Linked DNA regions of Thioclava sp. GXIMD2076. The protein of the gene in region 1 binds, or shares a complex with, the protein of each later gene. Links are inferred from orthologs where the notes say so. Each region holds a gene or a part of one and is shown in the gene's direction. Other genes may lie near its edges. The genes, in order: clpS and clpA.

Region 1 (3,259 bases):
ATTTTCGTAAGCGACGCGGGGTAGAGTCGCGTGTCGGCGTTTTTCTCGTAGAGGACCTCACCAGAGCGCATGTCCATCACATAGGCAGCAAAGGGCGCGGCTTGAACGGCCAGCGGCAAAAGCACCAATGTGAAGAACGCGCATACCCCTGCTCGGATCCAGCGCGAAAGCGTGGTCACGGTTCTTATCCTTATATCTGCCTCGATGCCCCGTTGTTTTTTGACCGGGGCTTATGATTGGAAAGATAGCACGGAGGATTGAATGTGAAAATTAGGAAGTTCAAATCACATTAACTGCGTTTTTCCTGCATCACCACATCATGTGGTGGTTGCAATGGGTTGCGATACCTCAAGTTGTGTTGTTAACTGATCCTTAACCTTATATTCCCTTGCGGCAGTCAAGCCTCGTTCACGGGGCAGTGAGTGTTTTTTACTCGAAGGGATTCACTCGAGCGCGAATTTGTGCAGAGCCTCGGCAAGATTTTCCATCGATTCGAGTGTTAACAGGCGCGGATGGGAGGCGGGGGCCTCGGCATGATCGAGCGCCCATGTGACCCCCCGATCGGGAATGTGGATGGCGCGCCCACCGGCCTCGAGCATCGGGAGGATGTCCGATTTCATGGAGTTGCCCACCATGATGCCCTGTCGGACCCCCATACCGTGACGGTCAAAAATGCGGGTATAGATCTCGGGCGTTTTCTCCGACACCACCTCGACCGCCTGAAAACACGGTCCAAGCCCGGATTGTGCCAGCTTGCGTTCCTGATCGAGCAGATCGCCTTTTGTGATCAGCACGAGTTTATACGATGCGGCGAGGGTGGTGATCGTGGTTTCCACATGCGGCAGCAGCTCGATCGGATGCGCTAGCATTTCGCGGCCCGCCTCCAACAGCTCGGCGATCACCGTGGCGCTGACCCGTGCCTTCGAAACCTCGATCGCGGTTTCGATCATCGAGAGCGTAAATCCTTTTACCCCAAAGCCATAGCGTCCGATATTTCGGCGCTCAGCGGCCAGAAGGCGGTCCTCCAGATGATCCCGTCCGGCAAAATCGCCCATCAATTCAGCAAATCGCGCCTGAGTAAGCGTGAAGAACCGCTCGTTATGCCATAGCGTGTCATCGGCATCGAAACCCAGCATTGTCATTGGCCCTGTTTCCTTCCTATTGTCGGGTAAGAGATTACATTTCGAATTGCGAGCCGGGGCAGAAAGGGTTTTCTTCTGCTCCCGTCTTCCTATATTCGCCACAAGACCTGAGATATTCGGAACCCGGGAAAAGCGATGATGACAGGCGACTTCAAGCCGTTCAGCATGATGGCCGACGACGAGAATGGCAATGACGGCGATGCCGGTCTGGCCACGAAAACGCGGCCCAAGACCCGTAAGCCTCCGTTATATAAGGTGATGCTGCTCAATGATGACTATACGCCGATGGAATTCGTGGTGCATATCCTCGAACGTTTCTTCGGGCTCAATCATGCGCAGGCCTTCGAGATCATGTTGACCGTGCACAAGAAGGGGCTGGCTGTGGTGGGGGTGTTCTCTTTCGAGATTGCCGAGACCAAGGTTGCGCAGGTGATGGATTTCGCCCGCCGCCACCAGCACCCTCTGCAATGCACGATGGAAAAGGAATGAGCGCGGCCTTCCGCGACGAACCCAATGACACATCCGCGACTTTCGCTGGCGCTCGAACAGGCGCCCCTGCCGGAGACGGGCACGATCCTCGTGCTCGGTGCTCTGGCCGATACCGATCTTTCCGATCTGCCCAAGGACAGGCTGGAGCTGGTGCAGGGGTTTGCCCCTGATCATGCGGGGCTTTCGGCCCGTGGCTATACCGTCAGCCCCGCGCCTCAAAGCACGGGATATGCGGCGGCAGTCCTCTTTCTGCCGCGCGCCAAGCAGGAGGCCCGCAACGCGCTGGCCCGTCTCTGCGCCCTGGTCGCGGAGGGCGGTATGATCCTCGTGGACGGTGCCAAGAATGACGGGGTGGATTCGGTTCTGAAATCCCTCAAACCACTGGTTTCGCCCTCAAGCGCCATCGCCAAGGCGCATGGCAAGGTGTTCCGCTTTGCCGCGCGGCGCGATGTGCTGGACGAGTGGGTCGTGCAGGCCCAGACCCCGACAGAGGGATTCGTTACCACACCGGGCGTGTTTTCGGCCGATAAGGTCGATGCAGGCTCGGCACTGCTGGCGCAGGCGCTGCCCGGACGCCTTCCGGCGCGTATGGCCGATCTGGGGGCGGGCTGGGGCTGGCTCTCGGCGCAGATTCTCGCTCGCGAGGGGGTCGAGACGCTCGATCTGGTCGAGGCAGATTTTGCAGCCCTTGACTGCGCCAAGCAGAATATCACCGATCAGCGTGCAAGCTTCCATTGGGAAGATGTCACGGGCTTCGAGCCCGCCGCCCGCTATTCGGGGATCGTCATGAACCCGCCCTTCCATGTGGGCCATGCGGGCGATCCGAACCTCGGTCAGGCCTTTATCCGTAAAGCAGCCTCTATCCTGTCGCTTTCAGGCAAGCTATGGATGGTCGCCAACCGCCATCTTCCCTATGAGGACACGCTCAGGCAGGTGTTCCACCATGTCGAGGAAATCGGTGGCAATACCCAGTTCAAACTGTTCTTCGCCGAAAAGCCGCTGAGCAAGTCGCAGGTCGCCAAGGCTGCCCCTACACAGACGAAACGCGGCCGCTAACCGGCCGCGTCTTTGCTTCAACCACTCCGCAGGAGACTGCATGTCGCTTTCCATTTCCGGCAAGACTGCCATCGTGACGGGCGCCGCCCACGGGATCGGGCTCGCCATCGCGCGCCATTTCGTGGACCGCGGTGCCAATGTGATGTTCGCCGATATCGACGAGAGCCGTCTGAAGGATGAATTTGCCGACACCGATACCTCGGAAGGTCCGGTGCGGATCTTTGCAGGCGATCTGTGCCAGAAGCTGAATGTCGCCAACCTTCTGTCGGCCACGATCGATGCGTTTGACCGGATCGATATTCTGGTGAACACGAACCGCAGCTTCACGCCCTGCGATCCGCTTGACCCCGACCAGACCGTGCTCGACGACATGCTGAGCCAGAACATGAAATCCTCGCTGCGGATCTCGCAGCTGACCGCCAAGCGCATGATCGCGCAGGCCGAGAAGGACGGGCGGACCGAGGGCGAGATCGGCTCCATCGTCAATATCTCGACGCTGGCCTCGACCCGCTCGCAACCCGAGACGCTGGCCTATTCCATTGCCTGCGCCGCGCAGGAACAGGCCGTGCGCG
Region 2 (3,333 bases), 340 kb from region 1 along the record:
CCAAACCTTCGGGCTGACATGCCTCCCTAGTGCCCCGAGGTCATATGTTTCAACCCTCTTGTCATGAAAAATGCGGGCGAATTGTCGCAATCATGCTTATTATTGGCAAGGTGCCCTGCCCCATCGTCGGACATCGTCCGAGGCCAGCGCTGAACGCGGTGAATCAGCCCTCTCCCGCACCGCCTATTTTTTAATCAAAAATTGTCGAAATTTTACGTCAAATCTTTTACAGCCTGTTGATTTCATGGACACGATACCCCATTTTGGCAGCCCAGCTTCGGTAAAGGCCGTTTTGGTTACCTTCTGTTCACTTTTCCAGCAGAGCCTGAAACTTATCCGGAATTTGCATCAAGGGTCTTGAAGAGCGCGAATTTCCACCGAAGTTTAATAGTATGAGGCCAGGTTGGTGAGAGAGTCGTTCTGACGCGCTCGCCAACATAGGAAAGGAGCACCACATGCCTTCGTTCTCGACTACTTTAGAACAAGCAATCCATGGTGCGCTGGCACTGGCCAACGCGCGCCGGCACGAACTGGCGACGCTTGAGCACCTGCTGCTGGCGCTGATCGACGAACCTGACGCGAACCGTGTCATGCGAGCCTGCTCGGTCGATCTGGACGAACTTCGTCAAACCCTAACCGACTTCATCGATGATGACCTGTCGACCCTGATCACAGAGGTCGAAGGCTCCGAAGCGGTGCCCACTGCTGCTTTCCAGCGCGTGATCCAGCGCGCGGCCATCCATGTCCAATCCTCCGGCCGCTCCGAGGTGACCGGCGCCAATGTGCTTGTCGCGATCTTCGCCGAGCGCGAGTCGAATGCGGCCTTCTTCCTGCAGGAGCAGGAGATGACCCGTTATGACGCGGTGAATTTCATCGCACACGGCGTGGCCAAAGATCCTGAATTCGGCGAGAACCGTTCGGTGACAGGTGCCGAGGAGGAAGAAACCCCCAAAGCCGATACCACCGCGCATCAGTCCGAGCGTGAAGGTAAGGAGTCGGCTCTGGCGAAATACTGCGTCGATCTGAACAAGAAATCCAAGAAGGGTGACATCGATCCGCTGATCGGTCGTCATGAGGAGGTCGAACGCTGCGTGCAAGTGCTCTGCCGCCGTCGCAAGAACAACCCGCTCCTCGTGGGTGATCCCGGCGTGGGCAAAACCGCGATCGCGGAAGGTCTTGCGCTGAAAATTACGCGCGGCGAGACACCCGATATCCTGAAGGGCTCGACGATCTACTCGCTCGATATGGGCGCCCTTCTGGCGGGCACCCGCTACCGCGGTGATTTCGAAGAGCGTTTGAAGGCGGTCGTGAAGGAACTCGAAGAACATCCCGATGCGATCCTCTTCATCGACGAGATCCATACGGTCATTGGCGCGGGTGCGACTTCCGGCGGTGCAATGGATGCCTCCAACCTGCTGAAACCGGCGCTGGCCGGCGGCAAGCTGCGCTGCATGGGCTCCACCACCTATAAGGAGTTCCGCCAGCACTTCGAGAAGGACCGCGCCCTGTCGCGCCGGTTCCAGAAAATCGATGTAAACGAGCCCTCGACCGCCGATGCCGTCAAGATTCTCATGGGGCTAAAACCCTATTTCGAGGAGCACCACGACATCCGCTTCACCAACGAGGCCATCAAGACTGCAGTGGAACTGTCGGCCCGTTACATCCATGACCGCAAACTGCCCGACAAGGCGATTGACGTGATCGACGAGGCCGGGGCTGCGCAACACCTGCTGCCCGATAGCAAGCGCCGCAAGACGATCTCTCCCAAAGAGATCGAAAGCGTCGTGGCCAAGATTGCGCGCATTCCCCCGAAAAGCGTGTCGAAAGACGATGCCGAAGTGCTGCGCGATCTGGAGAAAACGCTCAAACGTGTGGTCTTCGGTCAGGACAAGGCAATCGAGGTTCTTTCGGCTTCGATCAAGCTGGCGCGGGCCGGATTGCGCGAGCCCGAGAAGCCGATCGGTAACTACCTCTTTGCCGGTCCGACCGGTGTAGGTAAGACCGAGGTTGCCAAACAGCTTGCCAGCTCGCTCGGCGTCGAGATGCTGCGTTTCGACATGTCGGAATATATGGAGAAACACGCAGTCTCGCGTCTGATCGGCGCACCTCCGGGCTATGTCGGCTTCGATCAGGGTGGCCTTCTGACCGATGGCGTCGACCAGCATCCGCATTGCGTCTTGCTGCTGGACGAGATCGAGAAAGCGCACCCTGATGTCTATAACATCCTGCTGCAGGTGATGGATAACGGGAAGCTGACCGATCATAACGGTCGTCAGGTCGATTTCCGCAATGTTATCCTGATCATGACCTCGAACGCAGGTGCATCGGATATGGCGAAAGCCGCCATCGGCTTCGGTCGGGATCGGCGCGAGGGCGAAGATACCGCCGCCATCGAGCGGACCTTCACGCCGGAATTCCGCAACCGTCTGGATGCCGTGGTCAGCTTCGCGCCTCTGCCGCGCGAGACGATCATTCAGGTGGTCGACAAGTTCGTGCTGCAACTCGAGGCCCAGCTGATCGACCGCAACGTCCATATCGAGTTGACGCCGGAAGCCGCCAACTGGCTGGCCGAGAAAGGCTATGACGAGCGTATGGGCGCCCGCCCGCTGGGTCGCGTGATCCAAGAGCACATCAAGAAACCGCTGGCGGAAGAGCTGCTCTTCGGCAAGCTGACCAAAGGTGGTCTTGCGAAGGTCTCGGTGAAGGACGACGAGATTGTCATTGAAGCCGAAGAGCCCGGCAAGCCGCGCATCTCCGGTTCCAAGCCGCCGCTTCTAACGGCCGAGTGAGCCGCGCCCTCGCGTATCTTTTCGTTTCGGCCCCGCGCTGCGGGGCCGAAACCGTTTTGAGGGCTACCCTGATGGGTGCGAACGAACCGACCGGTACGTAAGCCCTTCCCTATTCCAATTCGAGATCCGTCCTCCAGCTGCCTTGATTGCCCCATCCGCAAACAGCCGATGACTGCCAGACCAAAGTCAGTTTCAACGATCCATAGGCTCTACGCCCATGGAACTATCGGCGATCTGCCTCCCTGATCTGCGGGTTTAAGGAAGGGCCGCCCCATTTCCCGGACCGTTTTTCGGCGGCGCTGAGGTTGCCTATAGGTCATGCTGCAGCCTTCAAATCGAGACCTTGATGGCCTCTTGGTGTTCTAGGATATCATCCACTTTCCTGTGCCGGTCTCAAACGCGTTCAGATAGACGCATTCGTAGTTCAGCGACCGCAAAAGCCGCGCGATCATCACGTTATCCATCCATCTGCCTCGCCCGTCCGCCGATATCTTCATAGTTGCGTCTGCGAGGATCTTCGTGAAGCGTGGGCTTGTGAACGGAC

What was found.
Region 2: the proteins of clpS (region 1) and clpA are in contact, whole or in part, in a solved structure (PDB 1LZW), measured with the Escherichia coli proteins. The link is inferred for Thioclava sp. GXIMD2076 from one-to-one orthologs.

The regions. Positions count from the first base shown.
Region 1 is NZ_CP149932.1:436,552-439,810, reverse strand. Bases 30-2,969 are described here. They hold clpS (ATP-dependent Clp protease adapter ClpS), read left to right. Parts: upstream 30-1,307; coding sequence 1,308-1,631; downstream 1,632-2,969. Other genes in these bases: WDB91_RS02200 (SDR family oxidoreductase), read left to right, coding at 2,728-2,969; WDB91_RS02205 (class I SAM-dependent methyltransferase), read left to right, coding at 1,656-2,687; WDB91_RS02215 (HAD family hydrolase), read right to left, coding at 444-1,142; WDB91_RS02220 (D-alanyl-D-alanine carboxypeptidase family protein), read right to left, coding at 30-77. Outside these bases: more of WDB91_RS02220, read right to left, coding at 1-29; more of WDB91_RS02200, read left to right, coding at 2,970-3,259. UniProt on the Escherichia coli protein: Involved in the modulation of the specificity of the ClpAP-mediated ATP-dependent protein degradation.
Region 2 is NZ_CP149932.1:95,833-99,165, forward strand. Bases 109-3,122 are described here. They hold clpA (ATP-dependent Clp protease ATP-binding subunit ClpA), read left to right. Parts: upstream 109-455; coding sequence 456-2,789; downstream 2,790-3,122. UniProt on the Escherichia coli protein: ATP-dependent specificity component of the ClpAP protease. It directs the protease to specific substrates. It has unfoldase activity. The primary function of the ClpA-ClpP complex appears to be the degradation of unfolded or abnormal proteins.